One region of the Plantibacter sp. PA-3-X8 genome, then DNA from elsewhere that is predicted to be linked to it. Evidence: predicted binding sites of a transcription regulator. Region 1 holds the regulator's gene; the other holds the start of a gene.
What was found. The regulator HrcA, encoded in region 1, represses chaperone genes, less so after heat shock. The targets are predictions, from matches to a motif close to TTNGCACTCGNNNNNNNCGAGTGCNAA.
Positions count from the first base shown of each region.

Region 1 (3,712 bases):
GAGCACGAGGACGGTCCGGCCGGCGACGATCGACGCGAGTCCGCGGGTGTCGACGACCTCGGCCACCTCGGGGACCCGTGCGCGGATCGACTGCTTCGACGCCTCCCGCACGATGAGCTGCCAGCGCGCACGGCCCTTGACCGCTTTGTCGCCCTGCCATCTCGAGATGCTGCGCTCGGCGCCCCACGGGACGATCCGGTCGACACCCAGCTCGGTCGCTGCCTGGATGGCGAGTTCGTCGCGATCGCCCTTGGCCAGCGCCTGCACGAGGACGAGCCCGGGACGGTTCTCCGGATGCACCACGACCGATTCGACGCGGATCTCCAACTCCCCCGGCTCGCTGCGCACGACCGGTCCGGTCGCGATCAGGCCCCGGCCGTTGCCGATCGACGTCGTCTCGCCGACCCGCAGCCGACTCACGGCGACGGCGTGCTTCGCCTCGGGCCCGCGGAGGGTCACCGAGTCGCCGACACCGGTCGATTCGAGATCCTCACGGAGGTACAGCGAACTCATCTCAACCGACGCCGTGGAAGCGGTCGCGGATCTTCGCGAACAGGCCCTGCTGGAACTGCGCGAGCGCCGGAGCACCCTGGCGTCGTCCTGAGGCGAAGCTCTTGATCAGCTCGCGTTCGCGGTGGTCGAGCTTCGTCGGCGTGACGACCTGGACGCCGATCTTGAGGTCGCCCCGGCTGTTCCCGCGGAGACGGGTGACACCGCGGTCCTTGACCGTGATGACCTCAGAGCTCTGCACGCCCGGCCGCAGCTCGACCTCGACGTCACCGTCGAGCGCGTGGACGGTGACCTGGCGGCCGAGGATGGCGTCGGTCATCGGGACTTCGAGCGTGCACAACAGGTCGTCGCCGTCGCGGCTGAAGACGTCGTGGTGCTTGACCTTCATCTCGAGGTAGAGGTCGCCGTTCGGGCCGCCGGCCGGGCCGACCTCGCCGCTCCCCGGCATCTGCAGACGCAGACCGGTGTCGACGCCGGCCGGGATGTCGACCGAGACGGTGCGGCGGGCACGGAGCCGACCCTGACCCTGGCAGGTGACGCACGGGGTCGCGATGATCGTGCCGTAGCCGCGGCAGGTGCCGCAGGGCGCCGACGTCATGACGTTGCCGAGCAGCGAGCGGACGGCCCGCTGGATGGAGCCGGTGCCGTGACAGATGTCGCAGGTCACCGGTGAGGTGCCGGGCTGGCAGCAGGAGCCGTTGCAGGTGCTGCAGAGCACGGCGGTGTCGACCTCGAGGTCGCGGTGGGTGCCGAAGATGACCTCGTCGAGGTCGAGCTCGACGCGCAACAAGGCGTCCTCCCCGCGTGCGCGACGGGACTTGGGTCCGCGCTGCTGGCCGCCACCGCCGAAGAAGGTGTCGAAGATGTCGCCGAAGCCGCCGAACCCGGCGTCGCCGCCACCGAACCCACCAGCCTGCGGACCGAGGTCGTACTGCTGGCGCTGCTTGGGGTCGCTCAGCACGTCGTAGGCGTGCGTGACCTCCTTGAACCGTTCCGAGGCGTCGGAACCCGGGTTCACGTCGGGGTGCAGTTCGCGTGCGAGGCGGCGGTACGCCTTCTTGATCTCTTCGGGCGTCGCCTCCTTGGCGACACCGAGTGCTGCGTAGTGGTCGGGGTAGTCAGCCACTGAGGGCCTTTCGTTCGAGGTGCGGAAGGTGTTGGGGGACGCGACGAGGATGCGTCACTCGGCGTCGAGGATGCGCGAGAGGTACCTGGCGACGGCGCGGACCGCAGCCATGTTGCTCGCGTAGTCCATTCTCGTGGGGCCGAGGACGCCGAGCCGGGCGATTTCGCCACCAGAGGAACGGTAGTTCCCGGCGAGGACACTCGTGGTCTCGAGGCCGAACGACGCGTTCTCCCGCCCGATGCTGGCGACCACGCTGTCGCGTTCGGACTCCATCTCACCGAAGAGCCGAAGCAGCACGACCTGCTGCTCGATGGCGTCCAGGACCGGATAGATGCTGCCGGGGAAGTCGTCCTCGGTGCGGGCGAGGTTGGCGGCACCGGCCATGACGAGGCGGTCCTGGCGCTGCGCCGACAGCTGCTCGCGCACCGCGTCGACGATGCGGACGGCCGCCGCGCGATCGAGGTCGGCGATGTCGGCTGGGACGTCGCCGATCGCGTCGTGGGCGTCGAGGAGTGGACGGCCCGCGACCGCCTCGTTGCACAGCGAGCGGAGCCGCGAGATGAGGTCGTCGTCGACCGGGCTCTCCGTCTCGATGAGCCGCTGCTCGACGCGGCCGTTGTCGAGGATGATGACCGCGAGCACACGGTTCGGGGTGACGCTCACCAACTCGAGATGCCGGACGCGTGCCCGGGAGAACATCGGGTACTGGACGAGCGCGACCTGGTTCGTCAGCTGCGAGAGCAGCCGCACCGTGCGGTGCAGGACCTCGTCGAGGTCGCCGGACGCGCCGAGGAAGGTCTCGATCGCCGTCCGTTGGGCGTTGTTCAGCGGACGGCGGTCGGCCAGGTGGTCGACGAACATCCGGTAACCCTTGTCGGTGGGCACCCGGCCGGAAGAGGTGTGGGGAGCTGCGATGAGCTCTTCGTCCTCGAGCTGCGCCATGTCGTTGCGGATGGTGGCTGCGGAGACCCCGAAGGAGTGGCGGTCGACGATCGTCTTGGAACCGACGGGCTCGCGCGAGGCGACGTAGTCCTGCACGATGACGCGGAGCACTTCGAGACCGCGATCCGACACCATCTCGATCTCCTCCCGTCATCCACCTCGGAGCGCCGACCATCAGCACTCGAAGACCCTGACTGCCAATCATATCGTGGCCTCCGCGCGGCCGTCCCTTGCGCGGCCCCGTGCCGCGGGAATACCGTTGGCCGCAGGCGTGGGTCCCTGATGAGCAACACCTGGTGCGATACGCTCAGCTGGACCAATTGAATATCACTCTCCGTGAAAGGTGCGAAGATGTCCGATCCGAACGCTCAGCCGCCCGTCGACCCAGCGAAGGGCGGGTCGGTTCCGCCTGCAGGAGACGGCGCGACGCCCCCTCCTGCAGCTCCGCAGCAGCCGCCCGCAGGCGCCTACCCGCCCCCGCCCGCCGGTGGCTACGCGCCGCCGCCGCCCGCTGCAGGCTCCTACCCGCCGCCGCCCGCAGGCGCCCCGCAGTACCAGCAGCCGTACGCCGCCGCTCAGCCCATGAGCCCGTCGGACGAGAAGCTCTGGTCGACGCTCATCCACATCGGTGGGATCTTCTTCGGATTCATCCCCCCGCTGATCGGCTACCTGGTCCTCAAGGACCGCGGCCCGTTCATCAAGGCGCACACGCTCACCGCGCTGAACTTCCAGCTGACGATGCTGATCGCGCTCGTGGTCGGCTCGATCCTGACGATCGTCGTCGTGGGTCTGTTCATCATCATCGCCGTCTACGTCGTGGTGATCGTGTTCAGCATCATCGCCGCGATCAAGGCGAACAAGGGCGAGCTGTACAGCTACCCGCTCACGATCCAGTTCATCAAGGCCTGATCCGTCGAGTCGCACGAGAACAGCCCCGTCCGGTCCGCCGGGCGGGGCTGTTCTGCGCCTCGGGCAGGGTCAGTCGCCGACCAGACGGCGGACGACCGCGTCGGCGAGGAGCCGTCCGCGGCGCGTGAGCTCCAGCCGTCCGAGCAGGGCCTGCCGTGCGTCGACCAGTTCCTCGGCGATGAGCCCGGCGACGGCCGTGCGAGCCTCGGGTGCGAGCGTCCGGAT
Region 1 is NZ_CP033107.1:2,689,722-2,693,433, reverse strand. It holds gene EAO79_RS12760 (16S rRNA (uracil(1498)-N(3))-methyltransferase) at 1-513, opposite strand, end outside; gene dnaJ (molecular chaperone DnaJ) at 515-1,636, opposite strand; gene hrcA (heat-inducible transcriptional repressor HrcA) at 1,691-2,713, opposite strand; gene EAO79_RS19410 (DUF4870 domain-containing protein) at 2,930-3,487, shown strand; gene hemW (radical SAM family heme chaperone HemW) at 3,557-3,712, opposite strand, start outside.

Region 2 (3,712 bases), 570 kb from region 1:
GTACGTCATGCTGCTCCATTCGTCTCGGTCATCCTACGTGCGGGGCTGCCTCGTGCATGCGGCTCCCGACGTATTCCATAACACTGCACCGAGCCTGATCCTTCCCGGTGAACGTCGGCCCTCGCCGGGGTGGATGCGGCCCGGCGGCCATCGGCTGAATAGACTTGGACGGCGGCGGACCGGAGCATGACTCCACGGTCGCCGCATCGGCACCGATCGGCAGGAGATGAGCATGCAGCCAGCGTCGCGCACGCCTGCCGATGACGACGCGTCGACGCCGACGGGAGGCCTCGACCAGCGCGAGCTCGAGATCCTCGAGTTCGAGTCCCACTGGATGCAGCACGTCGGGGCCAAGGAGGCCGCCATCCGCGACCGCTTCGCCCTGTCCCCGGCCCGGTACTATCAACTGCTCGGCGCGCTCATCGACTCGCCGTCCGCCCTCGCCCACGACCCCATGCTGATCAAGCGGCTGCAGCGCACCCGCGACGCCCGACTCTCGGCGCGAGGAGCCTCGGCTCCCCGCACCGACGGCTGAGCAGCTCTCGGAGACCACACCATGGCTGAATCCTTCCCGCCCGACCGCTTCGACGAGGTCCCCGACCTCAAGCGCGTCGGCGCGCACCGTGCCCCTGCTCCCAAGGGACGCGGCTGGATCGCCTTCCTCGTCGCCGTCGTCGCCACGCTCGTCCTCGTGGGGGTCGGCACCTTCGCCCTCTTCGGGCTGAACGACCGGATCGACTTCTTCGGCGGCTCGCAGAGCCCGAGCGCCACGCCAACGCCTACCCCCACCCCGACCGAGGTGGCCCCCGTCGTCGACCCCGCGGCCAGCATCCTCGTCCTGAACGGCACACCCACCGCCGGCCTGGCCGCATCGGCGGCGGCAGCGATCACGGCCGCCGGCTTCACGCAGCAGATCCCGACGAGCGACGCCAGCACGGAGGACGTCACGGCGAGCGGCGTCTACTACCAGGATCCGTCGCAGGAGGGCGTCGCCCGCGCCATCGCGAACGCGCTCGGCGGCATCCCGATCCAGATCACGGACACGTACGCGATCCCCGTCGAGGAGGGCGAGGCACCGGTCCTCCGCATCGTCGTCGTGGTCGGCGCGGACTACCAGCCAGCCGCCTGAGCGCAGCTGGAGCAGGTCGATCGAGCAGGTCGCAGGCACGCCGTGTTTCCGGAGTGTTTCCTCCATGTTGAGTTGTCGTATCACTCGGCCCCGTTTGTCGATTTGAGGGTGAATCCGCGCGGTGCTCCGGATTAGTATCTGGAACTGGCCGCTCATCCCGTCCCGTCTCGACTCGCCCCCGGGTCCGCTTCGGCGCAGGGTGGTCACCGGGGTCCCGATCCCGGATGGCAGGTCCGGGTTCGGCAACAGTCGATGCCTGCGAGCACGCAGCAATGGGAGTATGAAATGGCGAACGGAACCGTCAAGTGGTTCAACGCTGAGAAGGGCTTCGGCTTCATCACGGTCGACGACGGCGGACAGGATGTCTTCGTCCACTACTCGGCGATCGACATGAGCGGCTACAAGTCCTTGGAAGAGGGCCAGGCGGTCGTCTTCGAGGTCGGCACTGGAGCAAAGGGGCCTCAGGCCGAGGGTGTGCGCCTGGCGTAGCCGCTGATCAGGTACGCGATTCCTGCGACGCCGTCCACTTCGGTGGGCGGCGTCGTTCGTCGTTCCGGGGCTGTTCCCGGGAGTTCGCTCAGGGCGCCGGTGCTCACTTGCACTCCCACCCCCTGAGTGCCAGAATCGACTTAGCACTCGTACTCATTGAGTGCTAACAACGTTCATGACGTCCGGGAGGGACGAAAAACACACATGGCTAAGATCATTGCTTTCGACGAGGAGGCCCGTCGCGGCCTCGAGCGTGGACTGAACATTCTTGCTGACACGGTCAAGGTCACCCTTGGGCCGCGCGGTCGCAACGTTGTCCTCGAGAAGAAGTGGGGCGCCCCCACGATCACCAACGACGGCGTGTCCATCGCCAAGGAGATCGAACTCGACGACCCGTACGAGAAGATCGGCGCGGAGCTCGTCAAGGAGGTCGCCAAGAAGACCGATGACGTCGCCGGCGACGGCACCACCACGGCGACCGTGCTGGCACAGGCGCTCGTCCGCGAGGGCCTCCGCAACGTCGCCGCAGGCGCCGACCCCATCAGCCTCAAGCGCGGCATCGAGAAGGCCGTCGAGGCCGTCACGGTCGAGCTCATCGCCAACGCCAAGGAGGTGGAGACCAAGGAGGAGATCGCTGCGACCGCTTCCATCTCCGCCGGCGACACCACCATCGGTGAGATCATCGCCGAGGCGATCGACAAGGTCGGCAAGGAGGGCGTCGTCACCGTCGAGGAGTCGAACACCTTCGGCACCGAGCTCGAGCTCACCGAGGGCATGCGCTTCGACAAGGGCTACCTGTCGCAGTACTTCGTGACCGACCCCGACCGCCAGGAAGCGGTGTTCGAGGACCCCTACATCCTCATCGCCAACCAGAAGATCTCCGCGATCAAGGACCTCCTGCCGATCGTCGACCAGGTCATCCAGTCGGGCAAGCAGCTCCTCATCATCGCTGAGGACGTCGACGGCGAAGCGCTCGCGACGCTCGTCGTCAACAAGATCCGTGGCATCTTCAAGTCCGTCGCCGTCAAGGCTCCGGGCTTCGGCGACCGCCGCAAGGCTCAGCTGCAGGACATCGCCATCCTCACCGGTGGCCAGGTCATCTCCGAAGAGGTCGGCCTCAAGCTCGAGACCGTCACCCTCGACCTGCTCGGCCGTGCTCGCAAGGTCGTCATCACCAAGGATGAGACCACCATCGTCGAGGGTGCCGGCGACGCCGACGCCATCGCCGGTCGTGTCTCGCAGATCCGCAAGGAGATCGACAACACCGACAGCGACTACGACCGCGAGAAGCTCCAGGAGCGTCTCGCCAAGCTCGCGGGCGGTGTTGCGGTCATCAAGGCCGGTGCAGCGACCGAGGTCGAGCTCAAGGAGCGCAAGCACCGCATCGAGGACGCCGTTCGCAACGCGAAGGCTGCCGTCGAAGAGGGCATCGTCGCCGGTGGTGGCGTCGCCCTGATCCAGGCCGGCAAGACCGCGTTCGAGAAGCTCGAGCTCGTCGGCGACGAGGCGACCGGTGCGAACATCGTCAAGGTCGCCATCGACGCTCCGCTCAAGCAGATCGCGCTCAACGCAGGCCTCGAGCCTGGCGTCGTCGCCGACAAGGTCCGCAACCTGCCCGTCGGACACGGCCTCAACGCCGCGACCGGTGAGTACGTCGACATGCTCGCTGCCGGCATCAACGACCCGGTGAAGGTCACCCGCTCCGCGCTGCTCAACGCAGCGTCGATCGCCGGCCTGTTCCTCACCACCGAGGCCGTCGTCGCCGACAAGCCGGAGAAGAACCCGGCTCCGGCTGGCGACCCGACCGGTGGCATGGACTTCTAAGTTCGACAGCAACACCTGCGCAGGGCGTCTCCTTCGGGAGGCGCCCTGCGTCGTTTCCACCAGACGCATCGGGGAGAACCCTCGATCTGTATGCCTGTTTCCGCATGGGTCCGACAGTCGTTGTAGAGACGTGATCGGAACGGCATATCGGCCCGCACGCCAGTTCCTATGATCGAGCTATGAGACGTATCGGGGGAGCGGCGATCGCCGCTGTATTGGTTCTGGCGCTGGCCGCGTGCACGCCGAGTGAAGCGGCTCCGACCGCATCAC
Region 2 is NZ_CP033107.1:2,119,246-2,122,957, forward strand. It holds gene msrB (peptide-methionine (R)-S-oxide reductase MsrB) at 1-9, opposite strand, end outside; gene EAO79_RS10075 (DUF3263 domain-containing protein) at 227-535, shown strand; gene EAO79_RS10080 (LytR C-terminal domain-containing protein) at 557-1,129, shown strand; gene EAO79_RS10085 (cold-shock protein) at 1,415-1,618, shown strand; gene groL (chaperonin GroEL) at 1,823-3,442, shown strand; gene EAO79_RS10095 (hypothetical protein) at 3,622-3,712, shown strand, end outside.
Region 2: a site for HrcA is predicted at 1,759-1,785, ahead of groL (chaperonin GroEL). Genes of this name have one in related genera too.